Regions from separate parts of the Actinoplanes sp. NPDC051861 genome, predicted to be linked through region 2. Evidence: riboswitches for the same ligand, from Rfam matches in the RefSeq annotation. Region 2 holds a riboswitch; each other region holds the start of a gene.

Evidence for each region. Region 2 has a riboswitch for S-adenosylmethionine ahead of AB0M02_RS25210 (aminotransferase class V-fold PLP-dependent enzyme). Riboswitches for the same ligand answer to the same signal wherever they lie in the genome.
Region 1: another riboswitch for S-adenosylmethionine. It lies ahead of AB0M02_RS32330 (GNAT family N-acetyltransferase); the one in region 2 lies ahead of AB0M02_RS25210 (aminotransferase class V-fold PLP-dependent enzyme).
Region 3: another riboswitch for S-adenosylmethionine. It lies ahead of thrC (threonine synthase); the one in region 2 lies ahead of AB0M02_RS25210 (aminotransferase class V-fold PLP-dependent enzyme).

The regions. Positions count from the first base shown of each region.
Region 1 is NZ_JBFAYE010000016.1:28,359-38,095, reverse strand. Features, by position in the region: gene AB0M02_RS32350 (hypothetical protein) at 1-720, shown strand, start outside; gene AB0M02_RS32345 (NUDIX domain-containing protein) at 741-1,142, shown strand; gene AB0M02_RS32340 (hypothetical protein) at 1,139-1,423, opposite strand; gene AB0M02_RS32335 (DUF1963 domain-containing protein) at 1,443-2,261, shown strand; SAM riboswitch class IV at 2,285-2,400, shown strand; gene AB0M02_RS32330 (GNAT family N-acetyltransferase) at 2,412-2,945, shown strand; gene AB0M02_RS32325 (nuclear transport factor 2 family protein) at 2,929-3,327, opposite strand; gene AB0M02_RS32320 (glycosyltransferase family 39 protein) at 3,373-4,809, opposite strand; gene AB0M02_RS32315 (hypothetical protein) at 4,979-5,398, shown strand; gene AB0M02_RS32310 (helix-turn-helix transcriptional regulator) at 5,401-5,625, shown strand; gene AB0M02_RS32305 (DUF4386 domain-containing protein) at 5,637-6,332, shown strand; gene AB0M02_RS32300 (TetR/AcrR family transcriptional regulator) at 6,260-6,895, opposite strand; gene AB0M02_RS32295 (DUF1905 domain-containing protein) at 7,059-7,340, shown strand; gene AB0M02_RS32290 (FGGY-family carbohydrate kinase) at 7,635-9,230, shown strand; gene AB0M02_RS32285 (VOC family protein) at 9,227-9,737, opposite strand, start outside.
Region 2 is NZ_JBFAYE010000010.1:48,009-57,745, reverse strand. Features, by position in the region: gene AB0M02_RS25215 (EAL domain-containing protein) at 1-2,177, opposite strand, end outside; gene AB0M02_RS25210 (aminotransferase class V-fold PLP-dependent enzyme) at 2,244-3,464, opposite strand; SAM riboswitch class IV at 3,476-3,589, opposite strand; gene AB0M02_RS25205 (DUF1684 domain-containing protein) at 3,652-4,440, shown strand; gene AB0M02_RS25200 (M20/M25/M40 family metallo-hydrolase) at 4,451-5,509, shown strand; gene AB0M02_RS25195 (hypothetical protein) at 5,645-6,184, opposite strand; gene AB0M02_RS25190 (SDR family NAD(P)-dependent oxidoreductase) at 6,274-7,284, opposite strand; gene AB0M02_RS25185 (NUDIX domain-containing protein) at 7,480-7,953, opposite strand; gene AB0M02_RS25180 (ribosomal protein L7/L12) at 8,102-8,911, opposite strand; gene AB0M02_RS25175 (hypothetical protein) at 9,273-9,641, shown strand; gene AB0M02_RS25170 (hypothetical protein) at 9,638-9,737, shown strand, end outside.
Region 3 is NZ_JBFAYE010000001.1:118,865-128,601, reverse strand. Features, by position in the region: gene AB0M02_RS00700 (Ig-like domain-containing protein) at 1-1,576, shown strand, start outside; gene groL (chaperonin GroEL) at 1,715-3,337, opposite strand; gene AB0M02_RS00690 (GNAT family N-acetyltransferase) at 3,721-4,224, shown strand; gene AB0M02_RS00685 (hypothetical protein) at 4,226-4,666, shown strand; gene thrC (threonine synthase) at 4,883-6,163, opposite strand; SAM riboswitch class I at 6,174-6,310, opposite strand; gene AB0M02_RS00675 (GNAT family N-acetyltransferase) at 6,675-7,538, opposite strand; gene AB0M02_RS00670 (ABC transporter permease subunit) at 7,577-8,449, opposite strand; gene AB0M02_RS00665 (alpha/beta fold hydrolase) at 8,446-9,737, opposite strand, start outside.

The DNA.
Region 1 (9,737 bases), on a different contig from region 2:
TACGCGATCTACGACGGCGCGACGCTGGTCGCCGTCACGGCCGCGTCGGCCGTCACCGTGGACCGCCTGCACCACGCCACCCGGCACCGGTTCACCGTCGCGGCCCTGGACTCGGCCGGCAACGAGTCCGCGCACAGCTCCGCGGTCACCGCCGCGACCGCGGACTGCATGAGCGAACCGCCCCGGCCCGTCGTCAACGAGGCGACCGCCCTGTCACCCGGTTCGGTGCGTCTGTCCTGGAGCGTGGAGGCGGCTGCCTCCTCGTACACCGTGTTCGATCGGGACGTGGAGGTCGCGACCACGCGATACCCGCACATCGTGCTCAGCGGGCTGCCGTCGGCGTCGGGTCACGCGTACCGTGTCCTGGCTGTTCTTCAGGCCTGCGGAGAGACTCCCCGCAGCCGGCGCACCGCGGTGACCACCCCCGCAGGCCCGGTCTCGCGCCCGGAGGCACCCGCCGGCCTGGCGTTGACCGGCAACGTCCACACGACCTGGCCGTCCGGCGCGGAGGTGACCCTGTCCTGGTCCGGATCAGCCGGCACCTACCGGGTGTACGAGGGCGCCACCCCGGTGGGCGAGACCAGCGGCACCTCCCTGACCCTGCCGGTGGGCGCGGCCACCACCCACGAGTACACCGTCGTCGCCGTCGACGCGGCCGGCCTCGAGTCGGCACCGAGCCCGCCGCTCACGGTACGGGCGACCTACCTGCCTCCGCCCTGACGCGCCGCTAGACTCGCGCGGTGCCGTCACCGATTGACAAGATCGCCTGGATCCTTCTGCGGGAAGGTCGTGTGCTGAGCACCCGGTCGCACGGCAAGGACGTCTACTACCTGCCCGGCGGCAAGCGCGAGCCCGGCGAGTCCGACCTCGGCACCCTGGTGCGGGAGATCCGTGAGGAACTCTCGGTCGACATCGAGCCCTCAACCGCCGAACACGTCGGGACGTTCGAGGCCCAGGCACACGGCCACCGCAGCGGAGTCACCGTCCGGATGACCTGCTACACCGCCCGGTTCACCGGCGAACTGACCCCGGCGAACGAGATCGCCGAGATCGCCTGGCTCACCCTGGCCGACCGCACCCGCGTCTCCCCCGTCGACGACATCATCTTCACCCACCTGCACGACTCCGGCCTGCTGCGCTAATCTACGTCGACAGCAAGCCTGAGCTGCTCCCACCCGCCCACCACGAGGTCCGCCAGCGTCCCGTCCGCCGGCTCGACGATCTGCTGAAGGTTCTCGAGACGCGGCCGCAGACGACTCTCCTCCGCGCTGAGCCAGACGTGGTCACACTCCTCGCAGACCCACAACCTCGTCCCGCTCATCACCACGACGCACTCCAGCACCCACCCACGCTTGCAAACCCCACAGAAGTACTTACCGATGTCCCCGATCCGCTCGATCAGGACGTGCCGCCAGTAATCCATCGTGGCATCATGCTCCGCTATGGATCATCAAGGGCGATTTCGCGGTGCCGCGCTCGCGCTGGACGTCCCGGACGACGAGATCGACGTCTTCGCCGAGCACCTCCGCCTGTCGATCCGCCTGAGCGGAAGCCCCGCCGGCGCACCGGTCGGCCGGTTCGGTGGTTCCCCTCAGCTACCGGACGGCGTGGACTGGCCGGACACCGACGGCAGCCCGTTGCCGTTCGTCTTCGCCGTCGACTGTGCGGCGCTGCCGGCGGTCGACGGCCTCGCCCTGCCCGCCGGCGGATCCCTGCTCTTCTTCCTCGACCACGAGAAGGACCATCTGGCCGGCGGGTCCGCGAGAGTCCTCCACACACCCGCCGGCATCGAGATCACCGGGGATTCGACCGCGCTCGGCGCCACACTCGTCGCCGAGCTGCCCCCGTGGTTCCCGACCGAGGAGGACCTGGAGGACGACGACCTCTCCCCCTTCCAGGAGCAGCTGATCAGCGACGTGCCGCACCTGGACGAACTGAGTGCCCTGGCCGACGAGCTCTGGCCGCGCGGCGACGGGCTCCCCAGCGCCTACGTCGGCGGCTACGCCGACGACGAGGTGATCACGAGCATCGCCGAGCAGACCCTCGCGGGGCGCGAGAAGGCCGGCGAGATCGTCGTCCCGGTGGCGCAGTGGTATTCCGCAGTGGACAGGGAGAAGCACCGGCTGACGCGGGAGTGGGTATCGCTCGCCCGCTTTCCCGTGGACGGCGAGTACTACTACGGCAGCTTCGTGATCCGCGGTGACGACCTGGCCGCCGGGCTGCTGGAACGGGCGCTCTCCGTCACCGAGTTCAGCGAGTAACCGCGGCGGGTAGGATTCGGGCCGGTCATGAGTGCCAGCGCGAAGCCCCGGCTTGCTGGCCGGCAACCCTCCGATCGTGGGCGGGGTGCTCCGGGTGAGGACCGGGCCCGGCGCGTGGTGCGCCGGGCAAGCCGCGACAAGGAGACGCCCATGCCCGAGTTCCGCGCCGCCGGCTCCCGAGACGCCGAGGAGATCGCCGCCGTCCACACGGCCAGCTGGCGCCGGCACTACCGGGGTGCCTACGCCGACTCGTTCCTCGACGGTGACATCGCGGCCGACCGCCGGTCCGTCTGGTCCGCCAGGCTGGCCGCGCCGGCCGGCACCGAGACCGTCGTCGCCGAGGTCGGCGGGCGGGTGGCGGGTTTCGTCCATGTCGTGTTCGACGACGATCCCGCGTGGGGCAGCCTCGTCGACAACCTGCACGTCGCCGCCGCCTGGCAGCGCACCGGCATCGGCACCGCGCTGCTGGACCGCGCCACCGCGGCGATCACCGCGCGGGCGGCGGCGCCCGGAATGTACCTCTGGGTGCTGGAGCAGAACGTGGCCGCGCAGCAGTTCTATCGCGCCTGCGGGGCAGCCCCGGTCGAGACGGCGACGGTGTCACCGCCCGGCGGGGATCCGAGCCGGCTCAACGGCACACCCCGCAAGCTGCGGATGGCCTGGACGCTCAGGAAGGGTTGCTGAACTCCCAGTACGCCCGCAGGGCCGCGATCCGGTCCGCACCGTCGCTGCGATAGGTGAAGACACCGCACACCCGCGCGGCGTGCCCTCCCGGCAGCGTGATGTGGATGCTGCCGACGTCCGCGACCTCGTCACCGCAGAGATAGGACCGCTCGATCTCGAAGCGCATCCCGTCCACCCGCCCGATCACGCTGTCGTAGAACGCGGCGATGGCCGCCGCACCGCGATGCCCGCGGCCGTCCGGGCAGAGCGGTGACGGGCCGACGGGGTCCTCCACCACCGCGTCGTCGGCGAACAGCCCGAGCCACGCCTCGCGGTCCTTCGCGCCGGCCGCGGCCTGGGATCGCCGCGCCAGGTCACGAACAGTCGATACCGTCGATGTCATGCCGCCGAGAATAGAACACGTTCTACTCAGGCGACAGCGCCCGGGTCAGTCGTAGTGCTGGAAGGCCGGCCACAGCTCCGTCCACGGCTTCACCGGACCGCGACAGACCGAGATCAGCACGCCCTGCTCCTCGTTCTCGATGTCCCAGCCGGAATCCAGCCGCCCCTCCACCCGGCACGAATCGAACATCGACGGCGCCTGAACACCGACCAGCACCACCACTTCGGTCCCGTCCGCCGGCCGCGCGATGCGGTGCAATTCGTTCTGCCCGCTGAAGATGAGGCCGGTATCCATGCCGAGCTCCGGCCCATATCGGTGAAGCGCGCCGTGCTCCCCGTAATTGCTGGTGATCACGGCCGCACCCGGCACCGTCGCGGCGATCTCGGCCACCTGCCGCGTGTATTCCGGCCATCCGATCTGGTCCCGGCTCACCTGATTCATCTCGGCCAGCCCGATCGTCTCCTGCACCGCCAGCGGGAACACCGGCAGCGCGAAAGCCGCCGCCAGCAGCACGTTCACCACCACAGCGGCCACCAGCAGCACGCGCCGGAGGACGCTGCGCGCCCAGTTCTCGGTCACCGCGGCGCCGACCGCATAGCAGGCCAGGGCGAGACCGGCGGCGTAGTAGGGCTGTGCGGCCATCACGAACAGCACCGGCAGGAGGAGCAGATAGGCCACCGCGAACGCACGGATCGGCCGCAATTGCGGCCTGCGCAGCAGGCAAACCACGCCGGCCGCAAGCACCGGAAAAAGGGGCAGGCCTATCGCGACGATTTGAAAGGGTACGAGCAGAGCACGCGCCTCGTCACCCTTGTTCTCCGCGAGCGCCGCCGCCATGGACAGTTGCGGAAAGTCGTTGACCACCTGATAGATCGCGTTCGGCAGCGCGATCACCGCCCCGATCCCGAACCCGATCCACAGCCACCGCGACCGCAGCGCCTCCCTCGGCCCCGCCACCGCCAGTGCCGCCAGCAGCGCGAGGATCAGAAGCACGACCAGGAGCTTGTTCCACATGCCCACGCCGGCCGTGACGCCGACACCGACCCACCATCGCGGATCCGCCCGCAGCAGCGCCCGCGCCGCGAACAGCAGCACCGCCAGCCACACCACCGCGTCGAACGCGACCGTGGTCAGCACGTGCCCCACCACCAGAACACCGGTACCCGCCGCCCCGACCGCCGCGAGCGACTGCCCCACCGCGCCCGCGCCCACCTCACGGGCGATCAGCGCGAGCAGCATCGCCACGGCCGCCACCGCCAGCGCCGACGGCAGGCGCAGCCCCCACAGCGTGTCCCCGAACAGCCACACCGCCGCCCGAGCGATCATCGGCGTCCCGGGCGGCTGATCCACGTACCCCCACGCCGGATGCTGACCGAGAAACCGGAAGTACAACTCGTCACGGTGATACCCGTACTGCCCGGACGTGAGCACCAGAGCAGCCGCCACCAAACCCGCGACAACGACAGGAGAGCGCGTCTTCATCACGCCAGTCACGCTAGGCAACACGCCCGACCCCCGAATCGCCGAGAAGAACCAGATCCCCCCTCCCTCTCCCGAGCGACCCAACCCCCTCAAGGTAAAAGATTATTGACATCGAGTCGACTCTGCTTTACCTTCGAGATGTCAAACTTTTTATACATGGGAGCGCGACGTGTCCTCCGAAGAGAAGCGCACCTGGATCTCCGCACTGGTCGGTGCCGTGGTGCCGATCGCCTACCTGGCGAGTGTTCTGTCCCAGGTGCCGAGCACCGACGTGGCGACGATCGACTATGCCGAGCCGATGCTCGCGTCGATCGGGGTCGGGATCGGGGTGGGGATCGTTCTCGCGATCGTGACCGCTGTGGCCTCGCGCGGGGATGACGGCAGGACCGATGAGCGGGATCGGGCGATCAACACGCGGGGGGAGTTCGTCGGGTTCTATGTCATGAGCATCGCCGCTGTGGTGCCGCTTGCGATGGCCATGGCGCGGGTGGATCAGTTCTGGATCGCCCACGCGCTCTACCTGGCGTTCGTGCTGGCCGCGCTCGCCTCGTCGTCGGTCAAGCTCGTGGCGTACCGGCGAGGATGGTGATCATGGGCAAACCCACCAGAGTCACCAACTCGATCCGGGCGCTGCGTTTCGCGCACGGGGAGATGACCCAGGCCGAGCTGGCCGACCGCATCGGGGTCACCCGGCAGACCGTCATCGCCATCGAGCAGGGGCGCTACTCACCGTCGTTGGAGGTGGCGTTCCAGATCGCCCGGGTGTTCCAGGTCCGGCTCGACGACGTCTTCGGATACCCCGACATCGAGCAATAGAGGGAGACACGATGCATCCGCTGGTCCGCACCGCCCGCACGACCGGCCTCTTCTATCTGGGCATGGCTCTGACCGCAATCATGGGCTTTCTCGTCGTACGTCCAAAGCTCTTCGCCTCTGACGACCCCGGCGTGACGCTGGCCAACCTGGTCTCGCACGACTCGCTCGCCCGCGCGGGTGTCGCACTGGAGCTGGCCATGGTCGTCGCCCAGGCCCTCACCGCCGCCTGGTTCTACCGCCTGTTCCGTGGCGTGGACTCCTTCGCCGCGAGTGGCATCGCCGCATTCGGCCTGGTCAACGCGGTCGTCGGCCTCGCGAGCGCGGCCATGCTGGGCACGGCGGTCCAGGTCTCCGCCGACCCGTTCGGCGACGCGGCGGCCACCGTCCAGGTTCTCCATCTGATCAGCCTCAACCTGTGGGCCGTCGGTGCGCTGTTCTTCGGCCTGTGGCTCATCCCGATGGGCCGGTGCGTGCTGCGCTCGGGCTGGATGCCGCGCGGCCTGGGATGGCTCCTGATCGCCGGCGGGTTCGGGTACGTGCTCAGTCCCTTCGTCCTCTACCTCGCCGACGACGCACAGGCCCTGTTCGACGCGCTGGCGTACCCCGCCTCCGTCGCCGAGTTCTGGATGGTCGGCTACCTGCTGGTCGTCGGTGTGCGCCGCCGGGCTCTCGACGAGGCGCCCGCACCGGTGGCGGCACTGCCGTAACGGGCGAGGAACGTGGCCGTCGCTGCGTCGGCCGTGGCGGCCAGGCCCGCTGTTCTCGCCGCGCCGCCCCGCACGCTGTGGTCGTTCAAGGGCGCTCCGAGCACCATCCAGGTGAACTGCTCCGCGGCCACAGCCGGATCGTCCACCCGGAGATCGCCACGGCGGGCCAGTTCGGCAAACGTGGCGGCGAGTGCGCCGACGTTGCGATCCCAGCTCTCGGTGACGTATTCGGCGGCCACCTCGGGATGCCGGTCCGCCTCCGCCGCGACGAGGCGGCGCATGCGCAGGACGTCCCGGCTGAGTACCGCGGCCTGCAACGTACGGGCGAAGACGCCGAGCGCGGCCGCCAGGTCCTCCGCGTTCAGCAGCGCACCGAGATGCGGCTCCATGGCGCCCCGTCCCCGGCCTGCCCAGTCCCGCACGACCGCGGCGTAGAGCGCGTCCTTCGAGGAGTGCTGCACATAGAGCGACGCCTTGGAGATGCGGGCCGCCGCGGCGATGGTGTCCATGGTGGTGGCCGCGAACCCGTGCTCGAGGAACAACTCACGCGCGACGCCGAGCAGTTCGGCACCGCGACTGCCGCTGGGGCGCCCGCGCCGGCGAGCCAGTGATCCGGTGATGGCCGACCTCCAATAAAACTGGACAGTACTTTAATGGCCCTCCTATGCTGTCGGCAATAAGTACCCTCAAGTACTAAAGATGGACGAATGCTCGGGAGGACGCACCATGGCGGCCGGACCGCTCGACATCACCTTCACCGCAACGCTGGGCAAGATCAATCCGGGTGACACCTGGACCTGCGTGAAGATGCCCAACTCGGCCGAGATCTTCGGCACCCGGGACCTGGTCAAGGTCTCCGGCACCGTGGACGGCGAACCGTTCGACGGCGCCTTCATGGCACTCGGCGACGGCACGCACAAGTTGCCCATCAACGGCCAGGTGCGCAAGGCGATCGGCAAGAAGGACGGCGACCAGGTCGAGATCCACCTGACGAAACGCCGGAACTAGGACGCGCTCACCCAGCGCCGCAACCACACAGGCCAGGAGCCCGGGCACATCCGGGCTCCTGGCCTTGTGTGCGGCGACCGGGCCGTCCAGCGGATTTCGGCGCCGTTACCGGTTCCTTTCCCCGGAGCGCATGCGCACGCTACCCTGAGCCCCTGCCTTCACCGGAGCCAACTCGACCGCCCTCCGCCGACGATCAAGCGGGTTGAACTGGCACTATGCCGGAGGACGGGCGAAACACCCGGCGATAGTGAACGTTAACAACCAGCAGCTGAACTCGAGGAGCAAACGGTGACGATGTCCGACGCTGACGTACGCGCGGCGATTGAACAGGGCCGCACCGCACTGGGCATCGAGCTGGGCTCGACCCGGATCAAGGCCGTCCTGACCGGCCCCGATCACGCCGTTGTCGCCGCCGGGACGCACGACTGGGAGAACCAGTTCGTCGACCGTGTCTGGACCTACTCGCTGGACGCCGTCTGGGCGGGCCTACGGGAGGCGTTCGCCGGTGTCGCCGCCGACGTCCACCGGCGGTACGGCGTCGAGCTCACCACCACCGGCGCGCTCGGCGTGTCCGCGATGATGCACGGCTACCTGGCCTTCGACGCCGGCGGCGAGCTGCTGACCCCGTTCCGGACCTGGCGCAACACGAACACCGGGGCCGCCTCCGAGAAACTCAGCGAGGTCTTCGGCCACAACATCCCGCACCGCTGGAGCGCCGCACACCTCTACCAGGCCGTCCTCAACAACGAGGACCACCTGCCGCGCCTCGCCCACCTGACCACGCTGGCCGGTTACGTGCACTGGCAGCTCACCGGCGAGAAGGTCCTCGGTGTCGGCGACGCGAGCGGCATGGTCCCGATCGACTCGGCCACCGGTGACTTCCACAGCCGGGTGCTCGGGCAGTTCGACGACCTGATCGCCGAGCACGGCCTGACGTTCAAGGTCCGTGAGCTGCTCCCGGCGGTGCGCGCCGCCGGTGAGCCCGCCGGTTCGCTGACCGAGGCCGGTGCCGCGCTGCTCGACCCGACCGGCACGCTGCGGCCGGGGATCCCGCTGTGCCCGCCGGAGGGTGACGCCGGCACCGGCATGGTGGCCACCAACTCGATCGCGCCGCGCACCGGCAACATCAGCGCCGGCACCAGCATCTTCGCGATGATCGTCCTGGAGAACGAGCTGAGCCGGCGGTACTCGGAGATCGACCTGGTCACCACCCCGGCCGGCGATCCGGTCGCGATGGTGCACTGCAACAACGGCGCCAGCGAGCTGAACGCCTGGGCCGGCCTGTTCGCCGAGTTCGCCGCCGCGGCGGGCGTCGAGGTCGACGGGTCCGCGGTCTTCGAGACGCTGTTCCGGGCCGCGCTGCGCGGCGAGCCGGACGGCGGCGGCCTGCTGGCGTTCAACTACCTGTCCGGCGAGCCGATCACCGGGCTGCACGAGGGCCGCCCGCTGTTCCTGCGCTCACCGGACAGCCGGTTCACGCTCGCCAACTTCATGCGCACGCACCTGTTCGCGGCGCTCGCCACGCTGCGGATCGGCATGGAGATCCTGCAGGCCGAGGGGGTACGCCTGGACAGCATGTTCGCGCACGGCGGCCTGTTCAAGACCGAGGGCGTCGCGCAGAACCTGCTCGCCGCGGCCATCCGCACCCCGGTCACGGTGGGTGACACCGCGTCGGAGGGTGGCGCCTGGGGCATCGCCCTGCTGGCCTCTTTCCTGGCCACTCGCAATCCCGATCAGACGCTGGCAGACTTCCTGAACACTACCGTCTTCGCCGGCGCCGAGGTCACCGTCGCCGAACCGGCCCCGGCCGACGCGGACGGTTTCGACGCGTTCCTCAAGCGTTACAAGGCCGCCATTCCGGTCGAGCAGGCGGCCGTCGACAACGTCTAGCAGATCTGGAACTCGTTGCCGTCGGGGTCGGCCATCTCGAGGTGGCCGGCCCGGGTGGCGCCGAGTGCGACCAGCCGTTCGGCACCGGCTCCGGCAATGTCGAGCCGCACCCGTCCCCGCCCGTTCTTCGGCGGCAGCGGCGGCCCGCCCCAGCTGATTTTCATCCCGCCCGACGGCGACTGGATCGCGGTTTCCGCATCCTGGTCCCAGACCAGCGGCCAGCCCAGGACAGCGCTCCAGAAATAGCCGACCTCCCGGCTCCCGTCGCAGGACAGGGCACCGATGAGCCCGCATCCGGCGAGGAAGTCGTTGCCGTACTCGATCACACAGAACTCGTTGCCCTCCGGATCCGCGAGCACCACGTGCTCCTCCTCCGGACGCTGACCGACATCAATGTGCCGCGCTCCCGCCGCGAGCGCCCGCGCCACGGTCCGCTCCTGGTCCCCGGGTGCCGCGCTGGACAGATCGAAGTGCATCCGATTGGGGCCGGCCTTCGGTTCCGCCCGT
Region 2 (9,737 bases):
GGCTTGCTGAAGAAGTAGCCCTGCACGGCCGGGCAGCCGGCCGCCTGCAGCGCTGACCAGTCGGCGAACTCCTCGACGCCCTCGGCGATCGTGGACATGCCCAGTGAGCGGGCCAGCCACAGCACCGCCGAGATGATCGAGGACTTGCGCGGGTCGTCGGCGAGACCGGCCACGAACGAGCGGTCCAGCTTCACGATGTCGGCGGGCAGCGACTTGAGCCAGGTCAGCGAGCTGTATCCGGTGCCGAAGTCGTCGAGGGCGATCCGTACGCCGAGTTGCTTGAGCGCGGCGAGCCGCTCGCTGACGTCGACCGTGGACGACAGCAGCGCGGTCTCGGTGATCTCCAGGACCAGGCGGGACGGGTCGAAGTACGGCAGGGCGGCGAGGATCCCGGCCACCATCGGCACGAACTCCGGCTCGGCGAGCTGGCGGGGGCTGACGTTGACCGAGACGTAGCCGAGCCGGTCCGACCAGTGCAGCAGGTGGTCGACGGCGGAGCGCAGCACGTGCTCGCCGAGCGGGACGATCAGGCCGGTCTCCTCGGCGGCGCCGATGAACTGGCCGGGGCCAAGGATGTCGCCCTCGGGGGAACGCATCCGGACCAGGGCCTCGGCGCCGACGATCTGGCCGGTGACGGTGGAGACCACCGGCTGGAACCAGAGCGGCAGGCTGCGGCGCGGGTCGTCGGCGAGCGCGCGGCGCAGGCGGGCCTCGGCGGCGATCCGCTCCTGCACCGGCACCCGCAGGTCGTCGGTGAAGACCTGCAGGCGGTTGCCGCCGCCGCGCTTGGCGGCGTACATGGCGGTGTCGGCGGCGAGCACGACGTCGTCCGTGGAGGCGTCGCCGAACGCGGTGGTGACACCGAGGCTGACGGAGACGGGCAGCTCACCGTCGCCGAAACGCAGGGGCTCGGCCAGGGCGGCGAGGATGCTGTTGCCGACCCGCAGGCCGGTGCCGGCCGGGCCGGGCAGGGCGACGACGAACTCGTCGCCGCCGAGCCGGGCGATCAGGGCGCCGGCCGGGACGACCTGGGTCAGGCGTACGGCGAGCGCGCGCAACACGTCGTCCCCGGTGGTGTGCCCCGAACCGTCGTTGATCGACTTGAACCGGTCGACGTCCAGGTAGATGACGCTGACCGGCTCCGGGTTCTCCGACAGCAGCAGCGCCAGGTCGTTCTCGAAGGCCTTGCGCGACAGCAGCCCGGTGAGCGAGTCGTGGCGCACCTGGCGGCGCAGTTCGGCCTCGTGGTCACGGGTCGCCGTGACGTCCAGGCAGTGCACGAAGATCAGCTGGAGGCGGCCGCGCCGGTCGTAGAGGCCGGTGCTGTGGATCTGCACCCACATGAGCGAGCCGTCGGCGGCGCGCCGGTACTGGCGGGTCAGCGTGACCGGCTCGGTGTACTCGGTGAGCGTGTGCAGCAGGTCCGCGCCCTCGTTGTCGACCGGGACGATCGGCAGCTGCTGGACCGTGAAGCCGGCCGGCAGCTCGTGCGGCAGCCCCAGCCACTCCCGGTAGGCGGCGTTGGTGCGCAGCAGCAGACCGTCCGGGGCGATCATGGCCATCGGCACCGGCGTCTCGTCGAAGGCGACGCTGAGCTGGGCCTGGCTCTCCTGCAGGTTCTCCTGCGCGCGCTTCTCCTCGGCCTCGGTGAGGCCCCACTGGATCACCTGGAAACCGGCGGCGAACAGCACCGCGGCGCCGTGCAGCAGGGCCCAGACCAGCGGGTGGGCCATGGCCGAGTTGTGGTCGTAGGTGTGGTCGCTGACCAGCGTGCCGAAGACGCCGTGGTGCAGGGTGGTGGCGACCAGGAACGCGCCGAACGGGGCCCAGTCGCGGTAGAGCGCGAGCGCGGCCACCACGATGAAGAAGCTGAAGTGCGACTCGGTGAGGCCGCCGCAGAGCGCGACGAAGCCGCCGCAGGCCACGGTGAACCCGAGGGCCACGCTCACCGAGCGCAGCCGCCGGTTGCGCAGCCGGACCGCGGCCGCCAGGGCCGGCAGCACCAGGCCGTCGGTCAGCAGCAGCGCGTACGCCGCCTCGTCGCCCTGCAACGCCCCGAAGACGGTCAGGATGACCATGACCACGGCGAGAAGCACCGTCAGCAGCCGATGCCGGCCCGCCCAGTCCTCGTCACGCAGCCCGCCGCCGGCCGGTAGCCGGTCGCGGAGCCGTGCCATCCACGTCACCACGTCCAGCAGGATCGGCCCGCGGCCCGATCGGGTCAGGATCTCCCGGGTAGCGGCTCAGGTGCGAAGTGCCGCGCGCAGCCCGGCGAGCAGCCGGTCCACGTCGTCCGCGGTGCTGCCGAGGCCGAAGCTGGCGCGCAGCAGGCCGGGCGTTCCCGCACCGCACGTCCCGGTCTGGGCGGAATCGGTCAGCCGGCGAACCAGGGGGTGGGCGCAGAACTGGCCGGCCCGCACTCCCACGCCGTGATCACGGCCGAGGACGCCGGCGATCTCCGCCGGGTCGCGCCCGTCCAGAGCGATCGAGACGATGCCGACGCGCGGGTGGCCGGGTCCGAAAACGCTCACCTCGGTCGCGCCCGGAACCGTGGCCAGGCCGTCGCGGAGCCGGGCGAGCAGGGTCTCCTCGTGTGCGAGCAGGGCGTCGCGGTCGGCGGTGGCGAGCGCCTCGCAGACGGCGGCGAGGGCGACGGCGCCGAGCAGGTTGGGGGTGCCGCCCTCGTGACGGGCCGGTCCGGTGGCCCAGGTGATCTCGCCGGGGCGGTCACCGACGACGGCACTGGCGCCGCCTCCGGCCAGGTGGGGCGGTGCGGCGTCCAGCCAGTCGGCGCGACCGGCGAGGACACCGGCACCGAACGGGGCGTACAGCTTGTGACCGGAAAAGGCCAGGTAGTCGGCGCCCAGCTCGGTGAGGGAGACCGGGTGGTGCGGCGCCAGCTGAGCGGCATCGACAATCATGCGTACGCCGTAAGCGTGCGCGACGTCGGCCAGCTCGCGGATCGGCCAGACCTCGCCGGTGACGTTGCTCGCGCCGGTGATCGTGACGACCGCCTGCCGCGTCGTTTTCAGCGCCTGGTGGAGTGCCGCGATCGCCTCCTGCGGCGACGACGGGGTCGGCAGACGCAGCTGGTTCGGCCAGGGCAGCAGGTTGGCGTGGTGCTCGCCGTCGAACAGGATCGTGGTGGTGCCCGGCGGCAGGGAGCGGGCGAGCAGGTTGAGCGCGTCGGTGGTGTTGCGGGTGAAGACGATCTCGTGTTCCTCACCGGCACCCACGAACTCGGCCACCACGTCGCGAGCGAGCTCGTAGGCGAGGGTGGAGGCGTTTGCTCGTACCCCTGTGCCCCGATGAACGGAGCCGTAGCGCGGCAGCAAGTCTTGGACCGCGTCCGCCGCGGCACGCACGCACGGCGCCGACGCCGCGTAGTCGAGGTGGGCGAAACGGACGACCTCACCGTGCGAGAGGGTGACCTTCAGATCGTCGCCGACGATGTCGAGATTCATGGCGTCTCCGGTGCTCGCGCTTGCCGCGTCGGTCGACACGGCCCGGTCCTCACCCGGGGCACCCCATCGCGAGACGGAAGGGTTGCCGGCCAGCAAGCCGGGGCTGTGTGCTGGCACTCATGACCTGAGCCAGGACAGTAGCAGAGCCGTATTTCCCATGCAACAAGTAGGGTTTATCGTCGAGATCATGACTTCTCGGTTCCAGGAAGAGTGGGAGGAGTGGCACGCCGGCCACGAGCAGCGGCGCGCTTCCCCGCACGGGTTCCTCTCGATCACCGGACTGCATTGGCTGGATGCCTCGCCGCGGCGTTTCGACGGGGCGCCCGGGTTGTGGAGCAGTGTCGACGACCGGGTGACGGTTGCGCTCGGTTCCGGTGAGCAGCTCGTTGCCGACGGGGTGGTGGTCACCGGCACCCATCAGTTCCCGCCGATTCCTGAGCGTGGTGACATCACCGTGGACGCCGGCTCTCGCACGAAGATCGAGATCGCGCGGCGGGGCGGGTATGACGTTGTTCGGCCGCGGGATCCGTCCAGTCCGGTGCTTGCGGCCTACCCTGGGACGCCCGCATATGCCGCCACCGAAAAGTGGGTTGTTTCCGGATATTTCGTAGCTTTTGATGTTCCGGTGCCTACGCCGGTGGGGTCGGTGGCGGAGGGGATCGAGCACGTCTACGAGTCGCCGGGGCGGGTGGTCTTCGAGGTCGGCGGGCAGGAGCACTCGCTGATCGCGTTCAACGGCGGGGCGCCGGGGTCGCTGTTCGTGCTGTTCACGGACGAGACGTCGGGGCTGACGACGTACGCGGCGAACCGCAGCCTGTTCATCGCACCCCCGGCTCCGGACGGAGCCGTGGTGCTGGACTTCAACCGGGCCACGAACCTGCCGTGCGCGTACACGGAGTTCGCGACGTGCCCGCTGCCGCCGGCCGGGAATCGGCTGCCGGTCGCGGTCGAGGCGGGAGAGAAGAAACCGCTGTAGCTTCGGTCCGATGGAGGAACTTGTCGATGCGGCGGTGGAGCTGATCGGGATTCGTTCCACCGCGGATCGCCCGGACGATCTGCAGCGGGCCCTGGATCTCGTGGTCGGGCTGGTGGGGCCGGGGTTCCCGGTGCGCCGGTTCTCGTCGGGCGGCAAGCCCAGCGTGCTGATCGGCCCTCCGTCGCCGCGGGTCGTCCTCAACGCGCACCTGGACGTGGTGCCGGGTGAGGCGTCGCAGTTCGCCGCCCGGCGCGAGGGTGACCTGCTCTACGGCCGGGGTGCCCACGACATGAAATGCGCCGCCCTGGTCATGGCCGCGGTGTTCCGCTCCCTCGCGCCGAAGCTGCCCTACCCTCTCGCGCTGCAGCTGGTCACCGACGAGGAGGTGGGCGGCTTCGACGGGACCGGGCACCAGGTCGCTCAGGGCGTCACCGCGGACTTCGTCGTCATCGGCGAGCAGAGCAACCTGCGGGTCGTGGCGGAGTCCAAGGGGATCATGCAGGTCCGGCTGACCGCGACGGGGCGCACGGCGCATGCGGCATATCCGTGGCTGGGCTCGAACGCGCTGCTCACGATCCTGGAAGCGGTCCGGCGTCTGATGGAGCGGTTCCCGGTGCCGTCCGAGGAGGTGTGGTCGACAACGGTCAACGTGGCGAAGATCGAGACGGGGAACACCGCCTTCAACGTGGTGCCGTCGTCGGCGACCGCCTGGCTCGACATCCGGTTCGTCCCCTCCGACGCCGACCTGTTCGATCGGCTCGGTGAGATCGCGGGGCCGGGCGTGTCGGTCCACCTCGACGCGATGGGGGCGCCGCACCACGCCGACCCGTCGTGCCGGGAGGTGCGACTTCTGCAGGAGGCCGCCGAGTCGGTGGGCTTCGACGGGTCACTGCTGCGCAAGCACGGCTCGGCGGACGGCCGGTTCTACTCCGCGCGTGGCGTCAACGCGGTGATCTTCGGGCCGGGCGGGGACGGGCAGCACGGACCCAAGGAGTACGTCGACCTGCGAACCTTGCGGCCCTATCACGACGCGCTGACCGGGTTCCTCAGGTCGCTCACCGCGGGGTGAGCAGCGCCCTCGCCGTTGGCCGGCCCCGGGTCTCGCCTGGCGCCGCTCTCCCACAGCTGGTCTCGCTCGGCGCCGCTCTGCCACAGCGGGTCTCGCTCGGCGCCGCTCTCGCACAGCTGGTCTCGCTTGGCGCCGTTACTCCCACAACTGGCGGTACAGATCCCGGGTCTCGGCTTCGCTGAGGGTGGAGAAGTCGACGGAGTCGCCGCTGAGAGGGGTCTCCACGTGCGGCGCCTCCAGGACGCGGTCCGCGACTCGGATGGCGATCTGGTTGCCGACGGCCTGGGCGGACCACGCGGCGAAGGGTTCGCGGTCCGCGGGCTGGAGCCGGACTGTCACGGCGAGTTCGCCGTCCATGTCCTCGTAGAGGTCGACGAGGTTGGCCCGGGTCACCACGAAGCCCTCGTCGAGGAAGTAGCACCAGTCGCCGCCGTTGCCGGGGCCGGGCACGCCGCCGTCACCGGGTTTGCACGCAGATTCGCCGATTCGCTTGATCACCTGCACCGAGATCGGGGTGCTCAGGTCCCGGGGCGTCGCGGACGGCACGGCCGGGAGGGGCGGCAGCGAATCCGCCCGGTCGCGGGTGACCGAGAAGCCCACCAGTCCGATCACGACAAGCACCAGGACCATGGCCACGGCGATCCCGGCCTTTCCGAGGCGGTTCCATGCGGCCATGTCGTCGTCCTGTCCGGGGTCAGGCGGGGTCGAGTCTATCGATCATGGCATCCAGGCGCACGCTCCTCTGTCCGCCGTCCCGTGACACTTCATCGCCCGCCTCCAGCGCCCGGCATCCCATCGGCCCCCGCGCGCACGGGCGCCGCAACACCGGGTGCCGCAACACCGGGCGCGCTCACCGCCGCAACATCGGGCGCGCTCGCCGCCGCAACACCGGGCGCCGCAACATCGGGCGGGCTCGCCGCCAGCCCGTCGGGCGTGCTCGCCGCGGCGAACTCGGGGCGGATCGAGGAGGGGCGGGAGCCGTCGATGTCGGTGAAGTCGTATTCGGAGGCCAGCTCGGCGGCGACCAGGCAGCGGCCGGTGTGGCGGCGCACGTGGGGGTCGGCGGCGAGGGCGGCGACGGCTCGGCCGGCGAACTGTGGGGACTCCGAGTTGGACAGGTCGAAGAAGTCAGCCGCTCGCATGACGCCCTCGGTGCGGACGAGGCCGGGATAGAGCGCCACGGCGGTGATGTCGCGTTGGGCCAGCTGGGCGGCGGTCACCGCGACCATGCGGTCGTCGGCTGCCTTGGCGACGCTGTAGGCGACCTGGTCGGCGCCGTTGAGGTAGCTGCCGGGGAAGAACGAGACGGTCACGACCAGGGCGCCGGGGCGGAGGATCGGGACGGCTAGGGCGGTGGTTGCGTAGTGAGCGCGTACCCCCGAAGTGAACATGTCGTCCCACACGCGCAACGGCTGCTCCCAGAACGAGCCCTCCATGTCCGCGTGGCGATCTTCATGGTAGGCGGCATAGCCGCCCCAGACGTTGTTGACCAGCAGGTCCAGGCCGCCCTGCTCGGTCCGCACCCGTTCGATTAGCGCCGCGGTCTGGTCGTCGTCGGTGTGGTCGCAGGGCACCGCCACGCCGACGCCGCCGGCCGCGGTCACCGCCTGAGCGGTCTGCTCGACGGTGCCACCGACGGCCGGGAAGGTGACGTGATCGCCGGTGGAGCGGCCGGTCACATAGACGACGTGGCCGGCGGCACCGAGTGCCAGCGCGATGCCCTTGCCGACGCCTCGGCTCGCACCGGTCACCACTGCCACACGTCGCTCGGTCATGGCTCGGAGAGTGCCAGAGGGGTATGACAGTTTCCGAACCGTCCATTGTGGCGGGCTCGACGAGCGGCCAGGATGGGTGGACGGGCGGCTGGTGATGCCGCTGATGTCGAGGGAGGCCGGACATGCGTACCGTCAAGAGGCTCGTCATCGTCGTAGCCGCCGCCGTGGCCACGTTGCTCGCCTGGCAGGCGGCTGCTACCGCGGCGTCGATGGTTGAATACGCACTGCTCTGATCCTGTTCAGGGTGGCCCGGGTGAATCGGTTGAGATCGGGGAGCGCCGACGGAGCGAACCAGCCCAGTTCGCTGATCTCCTCCTGATCGGGAGCCGGCGTCCCGCCGGCGAGTCTCGCCTGATAGACGGCGGTGACGTAGGCGACCTGGTCACCGTTGGGGTAGGTCACCTCGAAGTCGGCGCCGCCGAGAACGTCCAGCAGGCGCAGCTGATCGATCTGGCCTCCGGTCTCCTCCCGGATCTCCCGCACGGCCGCGTCGGCCGGGGACTCGCCGATCTCCACCGCGCCGCCGGGGATCGCCCACCCGTCCTCGGAGCCGGCGTGACGCACGAGCATGAGGCGCGCGTCGTCGTCGGTGACGATGACCGACACGGACGGCAGCAGGATCAGTTCGTGGCCGATTCGGGCCCGGAGGCCGGCCAGGTGCGAGGACATACCCACCAGGGCACAGTAACGACGTCGGTGTCCTGCCTCGGTGAAGACACGCTCAAAGGCCGCCGCACGGGCAGCGGCTCCGGCGTCGTATCCACGCCCGGACGACGGGCACAGTTTCGCCGGAGTGAGCGGGCATCATGTAGCCGATTCACCGGGGCTGCGCGGGTCGGATAATTCTCGCTTCTGCCCATGTCCGGGCAAGCACAAGTTGAACTTCGGCGCCGACCGAAAGAAATTCCATGATCGTTCTTTCGGCAGTCGAACGATCCACGTTCAGTTGAATTATCTGCGGCAGATTGTTCAGGACGTCCGTGGCTGCGGCCGCGTCCAGCCTGCCCGCCTTCGCCACCAACTGCAGGCTGGTGATTTTCTTCCGGTCGGCTTGATGCAGCACTACGTCGTACAGCCGTCCGTCATCCGCGAGGTGCCTTTCGTCAGCGTCGAGAGATGACGGCAGTTCGTGCGCCTCGAGACTGAGGCCATGTAGTAGGTCCACCATTTTGTCAGCGGTGTCGCCGTCCAGCCCGCGAGCCAATGTGGTCGGTAGCCGCTTGGTGATCTGGAAAGCCTCCATGCCGCCCAGGCCCGTAACATCCCGAACCACACCGACGGCCGTCTTTCTATCGTTTTGTGCGATTGACGTCAGAACGACGTCGAAGAGGCCGGCTCGGGGCGCAGGGTTACTCAACCTGGGCACCGGAGGCGGCGCCTCGCTGATCAGCTCGATGTCATGTTCATCAACGGCCGCCGGAAAGTCCCGGGCATCTGTGGGGCTCCCGCGCTGCGGCCCAGGCCGTGCCGGCTGCGGAGATTCGGGTCGGTTCGCGCCTTGCGAGGCGATGCCGTTCCACACGCTTGCCGCGATGGCACCGAGCAGGAGGACGACGAAGGCGCCGGCGAGTGACCAGGTGAATTCTTCGGTGATCTCATTCGTGACCACTCCGATGGCCGCAGACACCAGGACGGAAATGATGCCATATATCCATATGAACCGTCGGTTCAAGGCTCCCCCTGTCCTTCGACTGTGGCCTAAGAACATAAAACCGTGCCTGGCAGCGCCCCGCACGCAAAGACCATCCCGCGCCGACCGATCCGGACGAATGTCGAGTCGACGAACCCACAGGGTTCAACCGGAGCGCTGTCGGATTCTTGTCCTCGAAAGACACTCACGTGGGTGTTCCGATCATGAGCTGGTGCCCCCATGCTTACCCCCGCAACGCTCCGTAATCAAAAACCGGAGCGGCGGGCGCTGGTTGAACACTCTGAGTCAGCAGCGACGCCCGCGACCGTCAATTCTCGTCGCGAAGGGTGCAACAGCGATGTCAAGCAGGAACGGGCGGCGGATCTGGGCCGGGCGTGGCGCCTTCGGTCTGATCGTCGCCGGGTTGGCGGCCTATCTCGCCGCGGTCGGGATCGAGGAGGCGGACAAGCGGGCGAGCAGCATCGCGGCCGTTCTCGCGCTGGCGGCACTGGGGGCGCCCTATCTGTTTGCGCGGCCCGCAGGTGCGGCGGAGAGGCGGGTGGAAGGCTCTGGTGACGCCACTGCGACCCGGGGCGGCGAGGCCGGCAGCAGCATCCGGATCGCCGGGGACAGCGCGGGGGTGCACATTGCGCGGTCCGGCAACGCCAGGGCTGAGGGGCGTGGCTCGATCGCCAGCAGCAGCGTCCGATTCGAGGCGCAACGGTGACGAACGCATCCGGGCCGTCTGTCTCTCACTCCGGCAACGCCGAGGCCGCCACAGGCGGCGTCGCCAACAGCAGCGCCATCGAGGTCAATGTCGAGA
Region 3 (9,737 bases), on a different contig from region 2:
CGACGACGGGCACGGCGGCACCGACGTCGGGCTGATCACCGTCACGGTGGCGAACGGGCTGCCGGTGGCCCGGGCGGACGCGGTCACGGTGCAGGCCGGAGTGCCGCTCGAGATCGACGTGATGGCGAACGACGACGACGATCCGAACGGCGATCCGGTGACCATGTCGATCACCGCCCCACCGGCGCACGGCACGGTCACCGTCGGAGCCGACCGCAGGATCAGGTACGCGCCGGGCGCGCTCGGCGCCGACCAGTTCGACTACACGCTGAGTGACGGGCAGGGTTCGTCGACGGCGACCGTGACGATCGGGGTGGTCAACTCGGCGCCGGTCGCGCGGGCCGACTCGGTGGCCACCGACACCAACGCCGCGATAACGGTCGATGTACTGGCCAACGACGACGATCCGAATGGGGACAATGTCGCGCTGGTCGGGACGACTGCGGCGGCGCATGGGACGGTGGTGCGGAATGGGAACGGGACGCTCACGTACACGCCGGTGGCGGGCTTCTACGGGATGGACGCGATCGCCTACACGATCGAGGACCCGGCGCGGCTGTCGTCGTCGGCAATTCTCACCATTACGGTACGTAATGCGCCGCCGATCGCGCTGGACGACGGGTTCGTGGTCGACCAGGGCGTGACGACGCAGCTGAACCTGCTCGGCAACGACTCCGATCCGAACGTGGGGCAGGTGCTTTCGGTGGCGTCGGTGGGCGCCGCGGTCAAGGGTGCCGTGGTCCTGCACGGGAACGGGACGGTGACGTATCAATCGGCGGCCGCGGCGGCGGGGCAGGACCTGTTCACCTATGTCGTCAGCGACGATCTCGGCCGGACGGACACGGGTTTGGTGACGCTCACGATCAATGTGGCGGTGCCGCCCGGCCCGTCCACGCCGTCAGCCGGGCCGTCCGGTGCCCCCACGGCCGGGCCGTCCGGTGTCCCGTCGCCAACTGGCGTTCCCTCGGCCGGGCCGTCCGGCGGCCCGGCGCCCAGCTCCTCCGCCGGTCCGACAGCACCCTCAGCCGGCCCGACGTCCCCCGGCGGCCCGGCTTCCCCCGGCGGCCCGACGTCACCCGGCGGCCCGGCCGGGCCCTCCTCCGGCCCGAGCTCGCCCGGCAGCCCTCGCCCGACCCCCGCCGTCCCCGACAGGGCCGCGGCGACCGACCCCGGCGCCCCGGTGGCCGTCCCGCTCCCGGCCACCGACCTCGCCGGCCGCCCGGTGTCCGTGGTCGCCGTGGGCATGCCCGCCAACGGCACTGTCAAGCTCAATGCCGACGGGACCGTCACCTACACCCCGAATCCCGGTTTCAGCGGCACCGACAGCTTCACCTACACCGTGATCGACGCCAACGGAAACGTCGCACAGGGCACCATCGTCGTCGAGGTCGGCGCGGCTTCACCGTCCCCGACGGTCTCGCCCACCGCGCCCCCGGCCCCGGCTCCAACACCGCCCCCGCCGGGCCACCTCCCGACGACCGGCCAGAACCTCATGGCCGTCCTGCGAATCGGCGCCCTCGCCATCGCCGCCGGCATAGCCCTGCACTGGGCCGCCGGAATCCGCCGCCGCCCCTGAAAGCCGCCGTCCTCGACAGCCGATGCCCCCTGAAAGCCGCCCTGAGAAAGCGCCTCAAGCCCGCGCCTCCCGAAGACGGCCCCGGAAACGCCGGAAGGGCGGGCCGCCGAAGCGACCCGCCCTCCCGAAAGACTGGACTCAGAAGTCCATGTCACCGCCGCCCGGGGCACCGGCCGGAGCCGGGGACTTCTCGGGCTTGTCGGCCACGACGGCCTCGGTGGTGAGGAACAGCGCGGCGATCGACGCGGCGTTCTGCAGCGCCGAGCGGGTGACCTTGGCCGGGTCGATGATGCCCGCGGCCAGAAGGTCCACGTACTCACCGTTCGCGGCGTTCAGGCCGTGACCCGGCTCGAGGTTGCGCACCTTCTCCACCACGACGCCGCCCTCGAGGCCGGCGTTCACGGCGATCTGACGCAGCGGGGCGTCGAGCGCGACCTTGACGATGTTGGCACCGGTGGCCTCGTCGCCGGAGAGGTCCAGCTTGTCGAACGCGGTCTTGCCGGCCTGCACGAGAGCGACGCCACCACCGGGGACGATGCCCTCCTCGACGGCCGCCTTCGCGTTGCGAACGGCGTCCTCGATGCGGTGCTTGCGCTCCTTCAGCTCGACCTCGGTGGCCGCGCCGACCTTGATGACCGCAACACCGCCGGCCAGCTTGGCCAGACGCTCCTGCAGCTTCTCACGGTCGTAGTCGGAGTCCGAGCGCTCGATCTCGGCGCGGATCTGGTTGACCCGGCCCTGGATCTGCTCGCCGTTGCCGGCACCGTCGACGACGGTGGTCTCGTCCTTGGTGATGACGACCTTGCGGGCCTGGCCCAGCAGGCTCAGGTCGGCGGCGTCGAGCTTGAGGCCGACCTCCTCGCTGATGACGGCGCCACCGGTCAGGATGGCGATGTCCTCCAGCATGGCCTTGCGGCGGTCACCGAAGCCCGGGGCCTTGACGGCGACGGACTTGAAGGTGCCACGGACCTTGTTCACGACCAGGGTGGCCAGGGCCTCGCCCTCGACGTCCTCGGCGATGATCACCAGCGGCTTGCCCGACTGCATGACCTTCTCGAGGACCGGGAGCAGGTCCTTGACCGCGGAGATCTTGCTGTTCGCGATCAGGATGTAGGGGTCGTCGAAGACGGCCTCCATGCGCTCGGCGTCCGTCATGAAGTACGCCGAGATGTAGCCCTTGTCGAAGCGCATGCCCTCGGTGAGCTCGAGCTCGAGGCCGAAGGTGTTGCTCTCCTCGACGGTGATGACGCCTTCCTTGCCGACCTTGTCCATGGCCTCGGCGATGATCTCGCCAACCGTGGAGTCACCGGCGGAGATGGAGGCGGTGGAGGCGATCTGCTCCTTGGTCTCCACGTCCTTGGCGATCTGCGAGAGACCCTCGGAGACACTCGCCACAGCGGCCTCGATGCCCCGCTTCAGGGCCATCGGGTTCGCGCCCGCGGCGACGTTGCGCAGGCCCTCACGGACCAGAGCCTGGGCCAGGACGGTCGCGGTCGTCGTGCCGTCACCGGCGACGTCGTCCGTCTTCTTCGCGACCTCCTTGACCAGCTCAGCGCCGATCTTCTCGTACGAGTCCTCGAGCTCGATCTCCTTGGCGATGGATACACCATCGTTGGTGATCGTGGGGGCGCCCCACTTCTTCTCGAGAACCACGTTGCGGCCCTTGGGGCCGAGCGTCACCTTGACCGCGTCGGCGAGCTGGTTCATGCCCCGCTCGAGGCCCCGACGAGCCTCCTCGTCGAATGCGATGATCTTGGCCATACGGCGTTGTCCTCCCGGACATCCGCGGCGCCGGGCCTGTTCGGCCCCGCTCTCCGCACGTTGAGGAACGTCTGCGGACGTCACCACCTGGCGATGTGACGTCCTCAGGCCGAGCCGGATAGCCCGCGACGACCGGCTCCGTGCCCCGGCGCCGATGGCAGCGCCGCGACCGGAACCCCACCGTCCCGACCTGTTGGCACTCACTAGCCGCGAGTGCCAAACACCTGTTTAGCACTCCCGGGTGGCGAGTGCAAGAAAACCCATCTTCCCGCGAAACCGATGCACAGGCCCGGGTTTCCGACCAAAGATCTTGATGCGCAGCTCACGACCGGTTTACGTCATCCGGGTTGCCGCACGTCACACCGGGCGGTATGGAGTACGGCATGGAGAACTGGACAGTTCGACGGGTCACCCCCGCCGACGCGGGGCGGATGCGCGCCCTGCGCCTGGAGATGCTCGCCGACAGTCCGCTCGCCTTCCTGGAGACGCTGGCGCAGGCGGCCGCCCGCCCGCACGAGAGCTACCGGCAGCGGATCACCCAGTCCGCCACCGGCCCGGACACCGCCCAGTTCATCGCCGACCCCGGCGGCCCGCTGATCGGCCACGCCGGCGGCACCACGCTCCCCGACGAACCGGGCTGCACGGTGATCTTCGCTGTCTACCTCACGCCCGCCTACCGCGGCGGCAAGGTGCTGGGCGAGCTGATCGACGCGGTGGCCGACTGGTCCGCGGCGGCCGGGCGCACCGAGCTGATGCTGGAGGTGGTGGTCGGCAACGATCGCGCCGTCCGGGCGTACGAAAAATTGGGTTTTCTCGACACCGGCGACCGGCTGCCGCACCCGACCGTGCCGGCGCTGTCCGAACTGCGGATGCGGAGGCGGATCTGAGATGAAGCCGGCGGTCCGGAGCGTGCTCACCGCGGTCAACGGAACCACCGCGGCCGGACTCCTGCTGGCCTGGATCACCGGCGCCAAGGTCCGGCGCGGGCGCGACGGGGTGCTGATCGCCGAGGGCTACAAACTGCGCATGCCGCCGGCGTCCTGCTTCACGGTCGGCTCGGTGATCCTGACGAAACGGACCGCGGAGTGGCTGCTGGCCGAGGAGCGCAGCGCGCTGCTGGCCCACGAGAGCCGCCACGCCGGGCAGTACGCCGTCCTGGGGCCGCTGTTCTGGCCCGCGTACTGGCTCGCGTGCGGCTGGTCGATCTCGGTGTCCCGGTCCTTCGGCGCCCGCAACGTCTTCGAGCGCCGGGCCGGCCTGCGCGACGGCGGATATCCCGAGGACCTGCCGCTGCGCCCATGGGTGAACCGCGCCCTGCGAAGGCGCTGAACAGGAGATTTGGTCGGGAGGACGGACGCACAGTGCCTCCGCGTGGGTCAGCACTGGGTCGTTGGGTCCCTCGGAGATTGTCGCCAATGTCCAGGTGAGGGGCCTCGTACGGCGTCACGTCCTCCCGCAGAGAGCATATTGCCGATCCGGAGATCGGAGTGCAAGTCCTCGGAGGAGGGAATATTCGACAACCGGCAGATGTCCGGTTACTGACAGCTATCCCAGCAGGCCAGCCTCGCGTGCGCCGCGCAGCGACGGCTTGATGGTGTGGGTCGGTCCAACCTGGCCGGCGACCGCGTCGAGCGTCTTCAGACCCTCGCCGGTGTTGTAGACGACGGTCTCCTTGGCCGGGTCGAGCCTGCCGCTCGCGACGAGCTTCTTGAGCACCGCCACGGTCGTGCCCCCGGCCGTCTCGGCGAAGATGCCGGTGGTCTCGGCGAGCAGCCGGATGCCCTCCCGGATCTCCTCGTCGTTCGCGTAGTCCATCCAGCCGCCGGTCCGCTTGACGGCCTCGATCGCGTACGGCCCGGCGGCCGGGTCGCCGATGTTCAGCGACTTGGCGATGCCGGTCGGCTTCACCGGCGTGATCACGTCGGTGTCGGCGTGCAGCGCCGTGGCGATCGGGTTGCAGCCCTCGGACTGCGCGCCGAAGACCGCCCAGCCGCCCTCCGGGGCCTCGGCCAGTCCGATCTCGACCAGCTCGGAGAACGCCTTGTCCACCTTGGTCAGCAGCTCACCCGAGGCCATCGGGATGACCACCTGCGCCGGGATCCGCCAGCCAAGCTGTTCGGCCACCTCGTAACCCAGGGTCTTCGAACCCTCGGCGTAGAACGGCCGCACGTTCACGTTGACGAACGCGGTGTCCTCGAACTCGTCGGTCTCCACGAGCTCGCTGCACAGCCGGTTCACGTCGTCGTAGGAGCCCTCGATCGCCACCAGGTCCCCGCCGTACACCGCGGTGGTGATGATCTTGCCCGGCTCCAGGTCGGCCGGGATGAACACGATGCTCGGCACACCGGCACGGGCGGCGTGTGCGGCCACCGAGTTCGCCAGGTTGCCGGTGGAGGCGCAGGAGAAGCGGTTGAAGCCCAGCTGCTTGGCCGCGGTCAGCGCGACCGAGACGACCCGGTCCTTGAAGGAGTGGGTCGGGTTCTGCGAGTCGTCCTTCACCCACAGCGGCGCCCGCAGACCGATCGCGGCGGCCAGCTGGGGCGCACTCACCAGCGGGGTCAGCCCGGGGTCGAGGGTCACCCGCGCGGCTGGGTCCTGCCCGGCGGGCAGCAGCGCCGCGTAACGCCAGATGTTCTGCGGACCCGCCTCGATCTGGGCCCGGGTCACCCGCGCGAGCGCCGCCTCGTCATAGGCGACCTCGAGCGGGCCGAAACACTCGTAACAGGCGTGCTGCGCGGCCAGCGGGTACTGCGCACCGCAGGCGCGACAGATCAGGCCCGTGGCGGGCGACTCGGTGGCAGTGGGTGCGCTGACGGTAGACGTCATCGAGGGGTTCCTCTCATCTTTCCCCGCGGCGACCTGCCGAAACGGGGACGGAATTAGCACCTGCCACGCTTGGTCTCTCCCTCGAGACATGCGTAGTGGTTGCCGGGGCGTCAACGGGCCGTATCCCTCAGCCCCTCTGGATGAGGTATTCAGTTGTTTCCAACACCTTACGACGGCGCTCGCCCGATGCCACCACGGTTTCCCGATGTGTGAGCGTGTTCATCAAGGATCAAATTCAAGAGCTTGCTGTCGTAGCGGGGTGGGGCGTACAGACCGCTGCTCCCGCCGAGGGCCGCGCGGCGGCGAGCTGGCCGCTGACGCGTCCAAAACACTCACCCCCACCCGGCAACCTGCGTAAGTGGTCACCCCCACCCCAACCCCAACCCGGTTCCGTGTCGACTTACGCCCCGCCACGCACCCCAACTCCACACACCAAGCCCACACAACATTGCGTGTGAAGTTCGGCCCCCCTGCGCACCCCAACTCCACACGCTGGGTGGGGGTTGGCGGGTTAGAGGGTGGCTCGGCAGGCCAGCTGGGTGGCGACCTGGCGGTAGCCGAGACGAGTGTTCACCGCGAGCATCGGGAGGTTGGACTCGTCGTTCGCGGTGTAGGCGGTGGTGGCTCCGGCCTCGGCGGCCCGGCGCAGGGCCACGGTCTTCACCAGGCGAGCCAGTCCACGGCCCCGCCAGGACGGGACGGTGGCCGTCATGTCGGACCACACGCGCGCGCCGTCCCGGGTCAACAGGGAGAACGAAACGATCTCGGAGCCGGAGGAGCCGGAGAGGGCGACGGTGCTCGCGTCCCGGTCGAGGTCCGGTTCCTCCCAAATGTCGTATCGCCACGTTTCGTAGGCCGCCGGCTGTGGGGGCGAGTCGCCGGGCTCGTCGGTGGCCGCCGCGACGTCAGCGGCATAGAGCGCGTGCTCGTCGACCTCACGCAGAGAAACAAGCCGCACGCCGGGCGATGACATCTCCGACTGGTTGAAACCGTGCAGGTCAAGCACCGCATATCGCAGATCTCGGGTGGGCTGGAAGCCGTGGCGGCGGGCGAAGCCGAGGGAGTCCGGTGTGACGGTGGCGGCGACCCCTTCCACGCCGATCGCGTGCAGGTGGCCGGTCACCACGCCCAGGAGGGCTGTGCCGATGCCCCGGCGGCGGTGGGAAGGGTGGACGTGCAGCAGGGAGATCTGGCCGAGGCCGTCGGCGGAGCGCGGGTTGCGGTAGGCCGCGGCCCAGCCGACCACGGCACCGTCGCGGCACGCCACGAAGCCGGCCCAGCCCACACCGGTCGACGGCAGTGAGCTGATCATGCGGCGGGTGGAGTGCTCACCGCGTACCAAATAGGGATAGACCGTCGCACGCAGGGTGACCACCGCTGGGGCGTCGGCGGGAAGCGCCGGCCGAATGTCCGTCAGGACGTGATGTCCTTCCTGGTGAATCGGTAGAAGGCGAGGCCCCAGAAAATCGTGGCGAACACGACCGCGGAGATGGCGCCCTTCGCCAGATCCTCGCCCTGCACCGGTGTGGAGAGCAAGCCCCGCCAGGCGTCGGCGTAGTGGGTCGGCAGGAAGTTGCGGATGGCGCCGAGCGCGGTGATCTGGTCCAGGATGCTGGACAGGATCCAGAGCATCACGGCGCCGCCGACGGCACCCAGCGCGGCGTCGGTGAGTACCGAGAGCAGGAACGCGAGGCCGGCCACCACGAGCAGCACGACGGCGAGGTATGCCACGATGCCGAGCAGCCGCAGGATGCCCTCGGCGGGCGGGATCTCGGCGGCGATGGTGCTGCCCAGCGGTCCCCAGCCGTAACGGACCGTGCCGATCAGCAGGCCCGTGCCGACCAGCGTGAAGAGGGCCACGAGCGAGTATCCGGCCGCGACGATCAGCTTCACGCCGAGCAGCCGGGCCCGGGGCACCGGCACCGCCAGCAGGTAACGCAGGCTGCCCCAACTCGCCTCGCTGGCCACCGTGTCGCCGAAGAACAGCGCGACGACCACGACCAGGAGGAATCCGGCGGAGACGGCGAGGCAGAAGAGCGCGAAGTTCAGACCGCCCGAGGTGGCCAGGTCGGCGATGCTGCTGAACGCGCCACCACCGTCGCCGTCCTCGTCGGCGTTCCCGTCGCCGCCGAACTCGAACGCCACCAGGATGATCAGCGGCAGCAGGACCATGAAGCCGAGTGCCAGCTGGGTACGCCGCCGGGACGCCTGGCGCCGCACCTCGGCCCAGAGCGGCAGGGTACGCGAGGCCTTGTAGCCGGCCGCTGCCTCCACGGTGGTGCTCATCGGTCCCCACTCCCTCGCGAGTTGTCGCCGACCAGGGCCAGGAACGCGTCCTCGAGACGCCGTCGCGGCACCAGCCGGTCCACCCCGATGCCCGCCTCGACCAGCGACGCGACCACCTCGGAGCGGGCGGTCCCGTTCATGTCGACGATCAGGCCGGAGGCGCCGTCCGGGGTCACCGAGCGCACGCCCAGGTCGGACAGCACCCGGGTGGCGGCCGGTACGTCGGAGACGTCCAGCTGCACCGACGGCGACTCCCCGACGATCTCCTCGACCGGGCCGGACGCGACGATCCGGCCCTTGTTGACCACCACGGCGTGTGTGCAGGTCTGCTCCACCTCGGCGAGCAGGTGGCTGGAGACCAGGACAGCACGGCCGTCGGTCGCGTACCGCTGCAGCACCCGGCGCATCTCGGCGATCTGCGGCGGGTCCAGGCCGTCCGTCGGCTCGTCGAGCACCAGCAGTTCGGGAAGGCCGAGCATGGCCTGCGCGATAGCGAGCCGCTGCCGCATGCCGTGGCTGTACTTGCGGGTCTTGCGGTGCACCGAGTCGCCCAGCCCGGCGATCTCCAGTGCCTCCTCGAAGCGAGCGTCCTCCCACGGCCGGCCGGTGGCCTGCCAATACGCACGCAGATTCTGCTCGCCGGTCAGGTGCGGCAGGAAGCCCGGTCCCTCGACCAGCGCGCCGACCCGGGACAGGATCGGTGCGCCGGGGACCAGCCGGTGCCCGAAGACGTAGATCTCACCGGCGGTCGGTGTGGTCAGGCCCATCAGCACCCGCAGCGTGGTGGTCTTGCCAGCGCCGTTGGGGCCGAGCAGGCCGACGACCTGACCGCGCTGCACGGTGAAGCCGATCTCCTGCACCGCCACGAACCCGTCCCCGTACGCCTTGCGCAGCCCGTTGACCACGAGGGGCGTGTCCGCGTATTCCTCGGTCACCGCGCGCTCCTGCCTCCGGTGCCGCCCGCGCAGCACCAGGATCAGAACCAGCAGGCCGAGCAGGATGGCGCCGACGACGCCGGCCAGCACGTACCACCAGATCACCGCCGGGTTCGCGATCGGCGTGCCGACCAGCGTCGGGAGCGTGAGCTGCGGCTCCACCGCGACGGTGTAGGTGGCCGGCTGCGCCGGGGTGAGGAAGGCCTGGTCGGAGGTGGCCACCGCGACCCGCAGTGTGTGTCCCGCGTCGAGACGCCGCACGATCGCGGGCAGGGTGACCGTCACGGCCGTCGCCTCGTCGATCGTCTTCGGCAGCCCGGTGAGCCGGACCGGCGCGACCAGGCCCGCGCTGA